Regions from separate parts of the Thauera sp. SDU_THAU2 genome, predicted to be linked through region 2. Evidence: predicted binding sites of a transcription regulator. Region 2 holds the regulator's gene; the other holds the start of a gene.
What was found. Region 2 encodes FNR, which switches genes on or off when oxygen is low (the NO sensors DNR and NnrR bind a similar motif). Its sites were predicted from a motif close to TTGANCTAGNTCAA; they were not measured.

Region 1 (6,343 bases), 1.6 Mb from region 2:
TGGGCGACGGCATGCAGGGCGCGCTCGGTGTCGTCGATGGGGAAGGCGCCGGACAGGCGCAGGCGGGCGACTTCCGGCGCGCAGCCGAGGTGGCCGGGGCGGTAGCGGGCGAGTTCGGCGGCGAACTCGCCGAGCGGCATGTCGGCGACCACCAGCATGCCGTTCACCCAGGCGCCCGGTTCGCTGGCCGGCGCGGACAGCGGCAGGACGGCGGCGGCGGTGAATTCGGCCTGCTCTCCGGCTTCGAGCCGCCGGCCGAGCGTCGGGGCGCCGGCTGGTTGCAGGCGCACGGCGTGCCGTTCGACGCCGACGCGGGTGGCCTCGGGCAGCCGGCGGACGATGAAGCGGGTGCCCAGGGCTTCGACGAGGCCGTCGCGGGTCCGCACGCGCAGGGGGCGTCCGGCGGCGTCGGGCGCGGACTGCACGAGGATTTCGCCCGCGTGTAGCTCGATCAGGCGCTGCCGGGCGTCGTAGCGCACGTCCACGCGGGTGTCGCCGTTGAGGATCAGCGTGCCGCCGTCGGCCAGCGTGACGCTGCGCCGTTCGCCGAGCGCCGTGCGATGGCCGGCGGCGAGCGCGGGGTATTCGCGCACGCCGAGCCAGCCGGCGCCGCCGGCGGCGATCAGCAGCGCCACGCCCTTGAGCGCGCTGCGGCGGCCGTGGCGGCTGGTTCCGATGCGCTCCAGCGCGCCGGCCGCGGCGCCGCCGGGCAGGGCGCCGAGCTTGCCGCGCAGGGTTTGCAGCTGCTGCCAAGCCCAGCGGTGGTCGGCGTGGGCCTGCAGCCAGCGTTCATGCGCGGCGAGGTCCTCGGGGCCGGCGTCGTCGGCGCACAACTGGGCGTGCCATTCGGCGGCGGCCTTGATCGCGTCGCGGTTCATCGTCAGCGCGGCGCTTCCAGCATCAGCAGCAGGCAGTGCTCGGTGGCGCGGGCCATGTACTTCTTGACCGAGCTGACACTGACTGCCAGCCGTCCGGCGATCTCCGCGTAGCTCAGGCCTTCCAACTGCGACAGCAGGAAGGCCTGGCGCGGCCTGGCGCCGAGGCCGTCGAGCATGGCGTCGATCTCGCATAGGGTTTCCAGGATGAGCGCGCGGGTTTCCGGCGAATGGGTGACGGGTTCCGGCCAGAGCGCCATCTCTTCCAGCCAGGCCTTCTCCAGCGCGCGGCGGCGCAGGTGGTCGACCATCACGCGGCGCGCCACTGTGACGAGGAAATGGCGCGGCTCGCGCAGTTCCGCCAGCTGTCTGCCGGCGGCGGGCGAGGCGAGCACGCGCACGAAGGTGTCCTGGGTCAGGTCGGCGGCTTCCCAGACGCAGCCCAGCTTGCGTCGCAGCCAGCCTTGCAGCCAGGTGCCGTGTTCGCGGTACAGACCGGAAACGGTGTCGGTGGACAGGGGGGGCACGGGCATCTCCGGCGTGCGGGCACGCTGGCTGGCCCATGCGGGTGGACGTGGCTGGCGTTGGTTATTGCGAATTGTTCGTATTGTTGGGGGTTTGCCTGGGTGCGTCAATGCGCCGGGAAATCCATGGGGCCCCGGGGCGACAGGCTCGGGTTGTCCGGACGCTGGCGCAGCATGGCCGGCCAGGCGCCCCCGGCTAGGCGCCCCCGGCTAGAATCTCCGCCCGATGCCTTTCATCCCGGACCCGGACAGCCCATGCAAGACCGCCTCGAATCGCTCGAAACCAAGATGATGTCGGCCGAGGATCAGCTCGACGAACTGAACCGCACGGTGTGGCGGCAGCAGCAGGAGCTGGAGCTGCTGCGCGAGCAGGTGCGCCACCTCGCCCAGCAGCTCAAGACCATCCAGCCCGGCGCATCCGGCCGGCCGGAAGACGAGATCCCGCCGCACTGGTGAGCGCCGGGCGGGGCTGGCGTCATTGCGGCTGGGTTTCGGCCCGCTTCCTGGCCGCCGCCTGTGCGGTGGGATTGGGCGTGGGCTCGCCGATCTTGTGCAGCGTGTTGTGATCCGTGTGGCGGAAGGGTTCCGCCTGGCCCGGGATGATCAGCACGGTTTCCTGCTCGTAGGACCATGTGCCGTCGGCGTTGATCGACACCGTGATGGTGTAGCTGTCCGTTCTGAATGCGTATTCCAGGAAGGGGTTCGACACGATCCCGTTCATCTCGGAGCCGCGCACTGCCTGCAGGCGGAAGGTCTTTGCGTCCGCCGTGGTCTTGCCGACGGCCATCGCCGCCTGTCCGCGCGGTATCGAAAGCGTCTGGATCACGGCACCGGTCGCCGGCTCCCACAGCCAGTAGCCGACCTGGTCGTGGAAGGTCTCGACGTCGTCGGGCTTGACGATGCGCGTGTGGTAGCGCAGGCCGTAGAACAGTTGCGGCCCGTTGGTCTGGGCGTCGATGGGCTGCAGTTCGATGCGTTCGATGAACGCCTGCCGTTCCGGGCCGTCGGCCTTCGGATTGACATCGAGGCCGATGGTGCCGGTCCAGATGCCCGCCATTCCCGCCAGCGGCCCCAGATTGGCAAGCGTATCGGGGTCTGGTTCGGGTTCGGTGTAGATGTCCTTGGGAAAGTCCGTCATGGCCGCTTCGGGAGAGATGAAAGACTGCAAAGCTTGCCACAGCCGATCGGGCTCCGGTACGCCTCACAGCAGCGCGCCGGTCACGCGCGCAAGGATGTCGCCGAAGGCGCTGGTCAGGATGACCACGATCGGCATGCCGTAGCAGAAGGTGCTACATCGCCCGGCGGATGCGCCGCGTGGCGGTGGGCAGCTCGAGGTAGTAGCCGCAGACGATGCGGACCTTGAGCCCCATCACCAGCGCGACCGCCACGGTGACGCCGAAGCCATGGTCCTGGCCGCCGCCCAGCATCGCGCCGCCCACGCTGAGCAGCACGAGGCCGAACCAGGCCAGGTCGAGTTTGCGGACTTCGCTCATGTCGCGCTCTCCGTTTTCATCGCAGCACGTAGAACAGCGGGAAGATCATCAGCCAGATGATGTCGGTGGTGTGCCAATACACCGCGAAGGATTCCAGGCCGGAGTATTCCTCGGCCGAGTAGGTGCCGGTCGCGGTGCGCAGCATCACCCAGATCATGCCGAGCAGGCCCCAGAAGACGTGGATCAGGTGGTTGAAGGTCAGGTAGTAGTAGGTGACGATGAACATGCCCGCTTCGCCGTTGAGGCCGTGGGCAAGGTTCCAGCGCACTTCGAACAGCTTGATCACCGGGTAGCCGGTGCCGAACACGAAGGCGCCGATCAGCCAGCGCAGGCAGGCGCTTTGGCGGTTGGCGCGCATGGAGTGCACCGCGCGGGCCACGCACCAGCCGCTGGTCAGCAGCATCAGCGTGTAGCCCGTGCCGGCCAGCAGCGAAAGCTGCTCGGGACCGGCGTGGAACACGTCCGGGTAATGGGCGCGGGCGATGAAATACACCGCGAACATCAGCGCGAACTCGGTGACTTCGCAGAAGATGCCCACCCACATCGCCTTGCTGCCGGGGATGCGGCCGCCCGGGATAGGGCCGCCCGGGATAGGGCCCCCCGGGATAGGGCTACCCGGGATAGGGCTACCCGGGGGAGGGCCTTCGGCGGGCGGTGAGTGCGGCAAGGCGATGGCGGCGTCGGACATGGTGGAGGGCGGGGCAGGCGAGGGCGGAGATGTTCGCGATCTTCCGCTGCCCGGGGCGCGTGCGCCTTGATGCAGGGTAATTTGCTCCGCGCGGTGCGATACTTGCGGCCCTTGCAAGAAAGGAGTCCGGGAAAACGTGAAAACGATCATGCTGGGCGCCATCGGCGCCGCATTGCTGCTGCCGTTCTGCGTGCAGGCCGAGACCGTCGGCGCCGTCGATACGGCGTTCAAGTTCATCGGCCGCAATCACCAGATCGTCGTCGAGGCCTTCGACGACCCGAAGGTGAAAGGGGTATCGTGCTACGTGTCGCGTGCCCGCACCGGCGGCATCAAGGGTTCGCTGGGGCTGGCGGAGGATACGGCCGACGCTTCGGTGGCCTGCCGCCAGGTCGGCGAGATCAGCCTGACCGAAGCGCTCAAGCCGCAGGAGGAAGTGTTTTCCGAGCGTTCGTCGATCCTGTTCAAGAAGGTGCGGATCGTGCGCATCGCCGATGCCAGGCGCAACACGCTGGTCTATCTCGTCTATAGCGACCGGCTCATCGACGGCAGCCCGCAGAACAACGTCACGGCCGTGCCGCTGCCGGCGGAAGTGCAGCTCAGGCTGCGCTGACGGATGAGATTTTTTACGTTTTCCCGACATCCGCTCGGGTAATCTGACGCGCCTGTTTTTCCGTCCATGCTTTCGCCCTGAGGAAAAAGCTCATCGTGTTCGTCTCCGACCGCCGCCAGCGCGCCCTGTACTGGTTCCTCACCTGGATCGTCTTTGCCCTGCACCTGGGCCGCTTCTTCGATTTCGCCGCGCCGTCCGGGCTGCTGGTCTATCAGCTTGCGCTGGTCGGCAGCTACGCTTTGCTGTTCGTGGCGCCGGTATGGCTCATCGTCCATGTCGCGGGCCGTTTCGCCCCCCGGCTGGCGGCGGTGCTGGCGGTGGCGCTGGCCGGCGTGGTGCAGATCGCGCTGTTCGGCGATCACATGCTGTGGACGCTGTACGGCTTCCACCTCAACGGCTTCGTCTGGAACATCCTGACCACGCCGGGGGGCATCGCCGCGCTGGGTTCGTCGGCTTCGACCGAGCGCGACTTCGCGCTGCTGGCCGCCGGCTTCCTCGTCCTGCAGGTCCTGGTCTTCTTCGCCGCGCGCGTGCTGGCGCGGGGCTCCGTGCCGGCGCCGCGGCTGGCATGGGTGCTGCCGCTGTTCCTCGTCGTCACCGTCGGTGAGCGCCTGGGTTATGCGGTGAGCCATTTCTACGGCTACACGCCGTTGCTGGAAAACGCCCAGCGTGTGCCTTTCTATCAGCCGCTGACGATGCGCGGCCTGTTCGAGAAGCAGTTTGGCTGGGAGCGTCCGCAGCGGCTCAAGCTGGCGACCGCCAAGCTCGACGGCAGCCTGCGCTATCCGCAGGCGCGGCTGCGCGTCGAGCCGCCGGCCAGGCCGCTGAACGTCGTCTGGCTGGTCGCCGAGTCGTGGCGGGCGGACACGCTCGACCCGCGCGTGATGCCGCAGACCCATGCGCTGGCCGAGCGGGCGCAGCATTTCACCCATCATTTCTCCGGCGGCAACGGCACCCGCATCGGCGTCTTCAGCCAGTTCTACAGCCTGCCGGCGAACCTGTGGTTCCCGGTGCTGGACGCGCGCATCGGCAGTCCGCTGATCCAGGTGCTGCAGAATCAGGACTATCAGATCAAGCTGTTCACCAGCGCGCGCTTCACCTACCCGGAGTTCGACAAGACCGTGTTCGTCGACGTGCCGCGTGAGCAGATGGTGGAAGATTCGGAAGGCGAAACCTGGATGCGCGACCGCCGCAACGTCGACCGCCTGATCGAGTTCGTCGACCAGCGCGATCCCTCGCGTCCGTTCATGACTTTCCTGTTCTTCGAGTCGCCGCACGCCAACTACAACTTCCCGCCCGAATCGGTGATCGAGTCGGGCTATCTCGAAGATTTCAGCTATGCCGACATGGAACTGCGGGACAAGATCGGCGGCATCCACAAGCGCTACATCAACGCGGTTCATCACCTCGACAGCCAGCTCGGCAAGCTGATGGCGCACCTCGAGCGCCGCGGCCTGCTCGAGGACACGCTGGTGGTCATCACCGGCGACCACGGCGAGGAGTTCATGGAGAAGGGGCGCTGGGGACACAACTCCACCTTCGTCGATGAGCAGGTGCGCGTACCGCTGCTGCTGTGGGTGCCGGGCCGGGAACCTCGGCGCATCGATGCCCGCACCAGCCATGCCGACCTGCTGCCGACCATCCTGCCGCTGCTCGGCGTCACCAATCCGCCGTCCGACTACGCCATCGGCCACAGCTTGTTCGACCCGCAGCCGAACCGCGTGCTGCTGGCCGGCGACTGGGACCGCCTAGCCTTCCTGGGCGAGGACTACAAGCTGGTGCTGCCTTTCGGCAGCGGCAGCTTCACCGCGATACAGGTCAGCGGCGCGGACGACCGGACGCTGGCCGACGAATCCGCGGTGCTGCGGGCGACGCTGCCGACGGTGCAGGGCGAAATGGGACGGCTGCGGCGCTTCCTGGGGCACTGAGGGCCGATCGGCACGGCCCTTGAGCGGGCCGTCGTTTGATGGGTTTCGCTCGCGCTCCACCTGCGCGGCCCGACCTGTCCTGTGAGCTTGGGGGAGTGGGTGTCAGCCCGCCAGCCAGCGCCCCAGCGCGGCGACTTCGCTGGGAACCCGTTGCGGCCTGCCGTCGAGCGCAATGCTTTCGACCAGGCGGGCGAGCACCGCTTCCAGCGGCAGCGAGGGGCCGAA
Region 2 (6,343 bases):
GCCACGCCCGCGACGGTGGACCTGCTCGGCATCATGCTGATGGATTCCGCGCACATCCAGGAAAAGGAAGCCGAATGGGCCTTGCGCAATGCGCACAATCGCCGTGCCCGCCGCCGTGCGGAGATGACGCCGCTCTATACCGTCGAGCAGGCCCGCGCCAGCCTGGCGCGCCTGCGGCCCGTCGCCTACGAGACGGATTTCGAAGCCGGGCCGGGCGTGCGTTGCCGTTTTCGCGAAGCGGGTCACATCCTGGGGTCGGCGATCATCGAGATCGATGTCGGTGTGGGCGCGGCAGCGAAGCGCCTGGTGGCGTCGGGCGATCTCGGCCAGCCGATGCGCCCGGTGGTGCGCGATCCGGTGCCTGTCGAACGCGCGGATGTGCTGTGCATGGAATCGACCTACGGCAACCGCGCCCATCGGCCGCTCGAGGCCACGTACGACGAACTGGTCGATGCGATACGGCAGACGGTGCATGGGCGGGGCGGCAACGTCGTGATTCCGGCATTCGCAGTCGGACGGACGCAGGAGATCCTGTTCGTGCTGGCCGATCTGGTGCGCGCAGGCCGCCTCGGGCCGCTGAAGGTCGTCGTCGACTCGCCGATGGCCTCGGCGGTCACGGCGCTGACCCTGGACCACCGCGAGCTCTGGGACGAGGAGGCGCAGGCGCTCTACGCCTGGTGGCAGTCCAGCCAGGGGCGCTTCGACGTCCGCTTCGTGCAGGACGTCGAAGAGTCGATGGCGCTGAACGAAGTCCGCGGCGGCCTGGTGATCATCTCTGCCAGTGGCATGTGCGATGCAGGGCGGATCCGGCATCATCTGCGGCACAACCTCGGCCGCAGCGAATGCGCGGTCGTCATCGCCGGCTTCCAGGCCGCGGGCACGCTGGGCCGGCGGCTGGTGGATGGGGCACAGCAGGTCACGCTGTTCGGCGAGCGGGTGCCGGTGCGCGCGCGCATCCACACCATCGGCGGGCTGTCGGCGCATGCCGACCAGCCGGCACTGCTCGACTGGCTCGGGCACTTCAAACAGGCACCGCAGCATACCTTCGTCGTGCATGGAGAGCCGCTCGGCGCACTGGCGCTGGTCGATGCCATCCACGACCGGCTGGGATGGCGGCATGTGCTGATGCCCGAGCCCGGGCGGACCTACGCCATCCAATGAATCGCATGGGAGATCGGCCATGAACCGGAAAACCAGGGGATCGGCGAAGAAGCGGAATCGGGGAGAAGGCGACGCGGCCGGGCAGGCCCGGTCCGCCGCGCCCCGGCCGCCGGAGTTCTACAAGACCCTGCACCGCATCAACGAGGGTCTCGCCGAGGCGGCCGATCCGCTGGGGCTGGCTGCGCCCATCGTCCATGCGCAACTCGCCTGGCTGGCCCATCCCCAGGAGCTGGCCGAGCGCGCCATGCGGCTGTCGTCCGACTTGTGGCGCCTGCAGTGGCATACCTGGAACCGCGCCGTCGGCCTGCCCAGCACCGATCCGATCGAACCGCATCAGGACGACACGCGGTTTGCCGATCCAGTGTGGACCGAGTCGCCGACCTGGGATCTGATCAAGGAGTGGTATCTGGCCTTCACCCATCACACCCAGGACATGCTCTACGAGACGCCGGCGCTGTCGAGCAAGGAGCGGCGGCGGGCGGCGTTCTGGTGGCGCAACTGGCTCAATGCGGTGGCGCCGACCAATTTCCTGCCGACCAACCCGGTGGCCCTGCGCAAGGCGGTGGAAAGCGGCGGCGTCAGCCTCGTGCGCGGCCTCGAGAACTTCGTCGCCGACCTGAAGGCGGGCGACATCAGGATGACCGATCCCGACGATTTCAAGGTCGGCGAGAACCTCGCCACCACGGCGGGCGCGGTGATCTTCCGCAACCGCCTGCTCGAAGTCATCCACTACGCCCCCAGCCAGCCGCGCGTCCACGCCGAGCCGGTGGTCATCGTCACGCCCTGGATCAACAAGTTCTACGTGCTCGACCTGACACCGAAGCGGAGCATGATCCGCTTCCTGCTCGATCAGGGGCTGGACGTCTTCATCACGAGCTGGAAGAACCCGGATGCGTCGATGGGCGAACTCACGTTCGACGACTACCTGCTCGAAGGCGTTGATACCATCGTGCGCGTCGCGCGCGAGTTCACCGGTGCCCGGCAAGTCCATGCGGTGGGTTACTGCATCGGCGGCACGGCGCTGGCGATGTACATGGCCTGGGCCAGCCGCCGCCACGACGAGGATACGGCGCCGGTCGCCGACTGGACGCTGTTCACCACGCTGGTGGACTTCCACAGGCCCGGCGACATCGAAGTCTTCATCGACAAGAGCAGCATCGACTACCTGTGCAGCAAGATGGCGCAGAAGGGCTATCTGGATGGGGCCGAGATGGCGGCTTCCTTCCGCCTGCTGCGCTCGAACAGCCTGATCTGGCAGTACGTGGTCAATGGCTGGCTGTACGGCGAGACGCCGCCGCCCTTCGACGTGCTGTACTGGAACATGGACTCCACGCGCATGCCGTATGAGATGCATGCCTGGTACCTGCGCGAGCTGTACCTGCACAACCGGCTGATCCAGCCCAACACCCTCGAAGTCGCCGGCGAAAAGCTCGACCTGTCGCTGATCCGCCAGCCCCTGTACGCGGTCGCGGCCGAGGACGACCACATCGCACCCTGGCGCCAGACTTTCGCCATCAACAACCATGTGGTCGGCAGCCGGCGCTACGTGCTGTCGAGCTCGGGGCACATCCTCGGCATCCTGAATCCGATCGTGCATCCGCCGAAGCGGCGCTACTGGGTCGCCGATGCGCGCCGTTCCGACACCACCGACAGCTGGCGCCAGCGCGCCGAGCAGCACCAGGGCAGCTGGTGGGAAGACTGGATGCGCTGGCTCAAGCCGCGCGTCGGCCCGGAGGTCGAGGCGCGGCCGGTCGCGAACGACGCTTTCCCGGCCTTGTGCCCGGCACCGGGAAGCTACGTGCTGGAGCCCTGAGCCGCGTGCTCAGACCTGGTGGCGTGCCAGGCGGGCAGGGTCGTGCAGCGTGATGTGCTTGCCGTGCACGCTGATCAGGCCGGACTCGCTGAGGTCGTGGAAGATGCGCGACAGGGTCTCGGGCGTCAGGTTCAGGCGCGAGGCGATCACCTGCTTGCTGGTGGGCAGGTCGATCTCGCAGGGCGAGTCGCTGTCGGCGACCTGCAGCAGATAGCCGATCACGCGCTGGATGCTCGAGCGCAGCGAGTAGGTCTCGACGTCCTGGATCAGGCCGTGCAGGCGGATCGACATGCCGGCGAGCAGCTTGTGGGCGAAGGAGGGGTCCTGGTCGATCAGTTCGCTGACCACGGCCTGGCCGACGTGGATCAGCGCCGTTTCGGTCAGCGCCTCGGCGAACACCGGGTAGGGCTTGTTCATGAACATCACCGCTTCGCCGAAGCTCTGCATCGGGCCGATGATCTCGACGACCTTTTCCGTGCCCTGCGGCGAGGAGAAGGCGAGCTTGACCTGACCCGAGACGACGAAGTAAAAGCCATGCGGCTGGTCGCCGCGCTGGAACAGGACTTCGCCGCGGGCGATGTGGCGGTCGCGGGTGTAGCGGGCGATGCGCTCGATGTCGGCTGCGGACAGTTCGCCGAAAAGCGGAATGCGCTTGAGCAGCGCGGGGATGTCTATGGGTGGGGTGCTGGCCATGTGCGGGCGCTCCTGATGGGAAGCCGTCTCGTTTGTCGGCCTCCATTCTAATTGAGGGCAGGGGCCAAGGCGGCCGTGCCGCCCCTGGAAAAAAGGAAGAACATGTATTTCGCCATCAAGCATCTTCACGTCACCTGTGTGGCGCTCAGCATCCTGGGCTTCCTGCTGCGAGGCTACTGGATGATCAGCGGCAGCCCCTTGCTGAAGAGCCTGCCGGCGCGGGTGCTGCCCCACGTCGTCGATAGCGTCCTGCTGATCACGGCGATCGTGCTGGCGGTGATGATCCAGCAGTATCCGTTCCAGGCGGATTGGGTGACGGCCAAGGTCATCGGGCTGGTCGCCTACGTCGTGCTCGGCACCATTGCGCTCAAGCGCGGCAAGACGCGCTCGCAGCGGTTGTTCGCGTTTGCTGCCGCGCTCGCGGTGTATGCGTGGATCGTGTCGGTGGCGCTGAGCAAGAACGCTGCGGGCTATCTGGCCGCCGTCGCCTGACGGGGCGGTCGAGGCAGCGAGGCGGGAAGGGGGCAAAAACAGGCCGGAGGCAGGCGCTCTCAGCGCCCGCAGCCGGCCGTCTGATGCTGGACCAGCTTGCGCAGCCTGGTCGTGTCGAGCAGGCGGATGTGCTTCTGCTGCACGGCGATCAGGCCTTCTTCCTGGAAGCGGGAGAAAGCGCGCGACACTGTTTCGAGCTTGAGGCCGAGGTAGGAGCCGATTTCCTCGCGCGTCATGCGCAGGTGGAATTCGGCCGCGGAAAAGCCGCGCGCGGTGAAGCGCTGCGACATGTTGAGCAGGAAGGCCGCGAGCCGCTCCTCGGCGCGCATCGAGCCGAGCAGCATCATCACGCCGTGGTCGCGCACGATCTCGCGGCTCATGACCTTGTGGAACTGGTGCTGCAGGCCTTCGACCTCGTGCGACAGTTGCTCGAGCTTGGCGTAGGGAATCACGCACACTTCGCTGTCTTCCAGCGCCACCGCGTTGCAGCTGTGGTTTTCGGTGCTGATGCCGTCCAGGCCGAGGATCTCGCCCGTCATCTGGAAGCCGGTCACCTGGTCGCGGCCGTCCTCGAGCAGCACGTCGGTCTTGAACGAGCCGGCACGAATGGCGTAGATCGCCTCGAAAGGATCACCCGCACGATACAGGCTCTGCTGGCGCTTGACCTTGCGGCGGCCGCCGACCAGTTCGTCGAGCTGGTGCAGCTCGCTGTCGGACATGCCGAAGGGCAGACACAGCTCCACGAGATTGCATTGCGAACAGGCGGTCTTCAACCCGTTCATGGTGACTGGCACGCTTGCCCTCATCTGCACGATAATTCCGTTTCCTTCAGACACTGTCTCGGGCGCCCTCATCAGTCCATCGGTTCCGGTCTGTTCCTGCCCGTTGATCCACGTCAACCAAAATATTGCGGTGTTCTGCCATTGTTCGGCAGACACTCAAGTTTCAGATCATGACCGACCAGAACGAACTCATCTTCGACCCGCAGCTCATCCGCCGATTCGACATCAACGGTCCGCGGTACACCTCCTACCCCACTGCGGATCGCTTCGTCGAGGCATTCAACGCTGATGCCCTCAAGGATTGGCTTGCCAAACGCGCCATCGGCGGCGTCAGCAAACCTCTCTCATTATACTTCCACATCCCGTTCTGTAACACGATCTGCTACTACTGCGCCTGCAACAAGATCATCACCAAGGATCACGGGCGCTCGGCCAAGTACCTGAAATACCTGGCCAAGGAGATCGAGATGCAGGCCGCCTGTCTGGAGGGCGGCCACCAGGTGACGCAGCTGCACCTGGGCGGCGGAACGCCCACCTTCCTGTCGCACGACGAAATGCGGCAGCTGATGGCATCGGTGCGCGAGCATTTCACGCTGGTGCCGAACGGCGAATATTCCATCGAGGTCGACCCGCGCAAGGTGGATTACGACACCGTCGCGCTGCTGGCTGAACTCGGCTTCAACCGCATGAGCGTCGGCGTGCAGGACTTCGCCGAGGACGTCCAGCGGGCGGTCAACCGCATCCAGAGCTTCGAGGAAACCAAGCTCGTCATCGATGCCGCACGTGGCAACGGCTTCAAGTCGGTGAGCATGGACCTGATCTACGGCCTGCCCAGGCAGAACGTGATCAGCTTCAACCGCACGCTCGAACAGGTGCTGGAGATCTCGCCCGACCGCGTCTCGCTCTACAGCTATGCGCACCTGCCGGGCCTGTTCAAGCCGCAGCGCCGCATCTCGCAGGACGACATGCCCACCGCCGACACCAAGCTGCAACTGCTGCAGCTCGGCATCCGCCGCCTGACCGAAGCGGGCTACGTCTATATCGGCATGGACCACTTCGCCAAGCCGGACGACGAACTGACCGTCGCCCAGCGCCAGGGCCGGCTGCACCGCAACTTCCAGGGCTATTCGACCCAGGCCGAATGCGACCTGCTGGCCTTCGGCGTGTCGGCGATCGGCAAGATCGGCCCGGTGTATGCGCAGAACGTCAAGACGCTCGACGACTACTACGACGCCCTCGACCGCGACGAGCTGCCGGTGCTGCGCGGCATCGAGCTGAACGCGGACGACCTGCTGCGGCGCTCGATCATCCAGGCGCTGATGTGCCACTTCGAGCTGTCGATGCAGTCGATCGAGATCGCCCACCTGATCGATTTCCGCGAGTATTTCGCCAGCGAACTCGC

Region 1: the regulator FNR is predicted to act here: its motif matches at 3,647-3,660, upstream of AAFL97_RS13355 (cytochrome c oxidase subunit 3 family protein).

The regions. Positions count from the first base shown of each region.
Region 1 is NZ_JBBWUN010000003.1:2,539,501-2,545,843, reverse strand. It holds gene AAFL97_RS13380 (FecR domain-containing protein) at 1-878, opposite strand, end outside; gene AAFL97_RS13375 (sigma-70 family RNA polymerase sigma factor) at 881-1,402, opposite strand; gene AAFL97_RS13370 (SlyX family protein) at 1,655-1,855, shown strand; gene AAFL97_RS13365 (FABP family protein) at 1,875-2,537, opposite strand; gene AAFL97_RS13360 (hypothetical protein) at 2,689-2,892, opposite strand; gene AAFL97_RS13355 (cytochrome c oxidase subunit 3 family protein) at 2,909-3,436, opposite strand; gene AAFL97_RS13350 (CreA family protein) at 3,717-4,190, shown strand; gene AAFL97_RS13345 (sulfatase-like hydrolase/transferase) at 4,286-6,118, shown strand; gene AAFL97_RS13340 (thioredoxin family protein) at 6,221-6,343, opposite strand, start outside.
Region 2 is NZ_JBBWUN010000003.1:900,888-907,230, forward strand. It holds gene AAFL97_RS05310 (MBL fold metallo-hydrolase) at 1-1,161, shown strand, start outside; gene AAFL97_RS05315 (PHA/PHB synthase family protein) at 1,181-2,974, shown strand; gene AAFL97_RS05320 (Crp/Fnr family transcriptional regulator) at 2,984-3,667, opposite strand; gene AAFL97_RS05325 (SirB2 family protein) at 3,770-4,159, shown strand; gene fnr (fumarate/nitrate reduction transcriptional regulator Fnr) at 4,219-4,965, opposite strand; gene hemN (oxygen-independent coproporphyrinogen III oxidase) at 5,112-6,343, shown strand, end outside.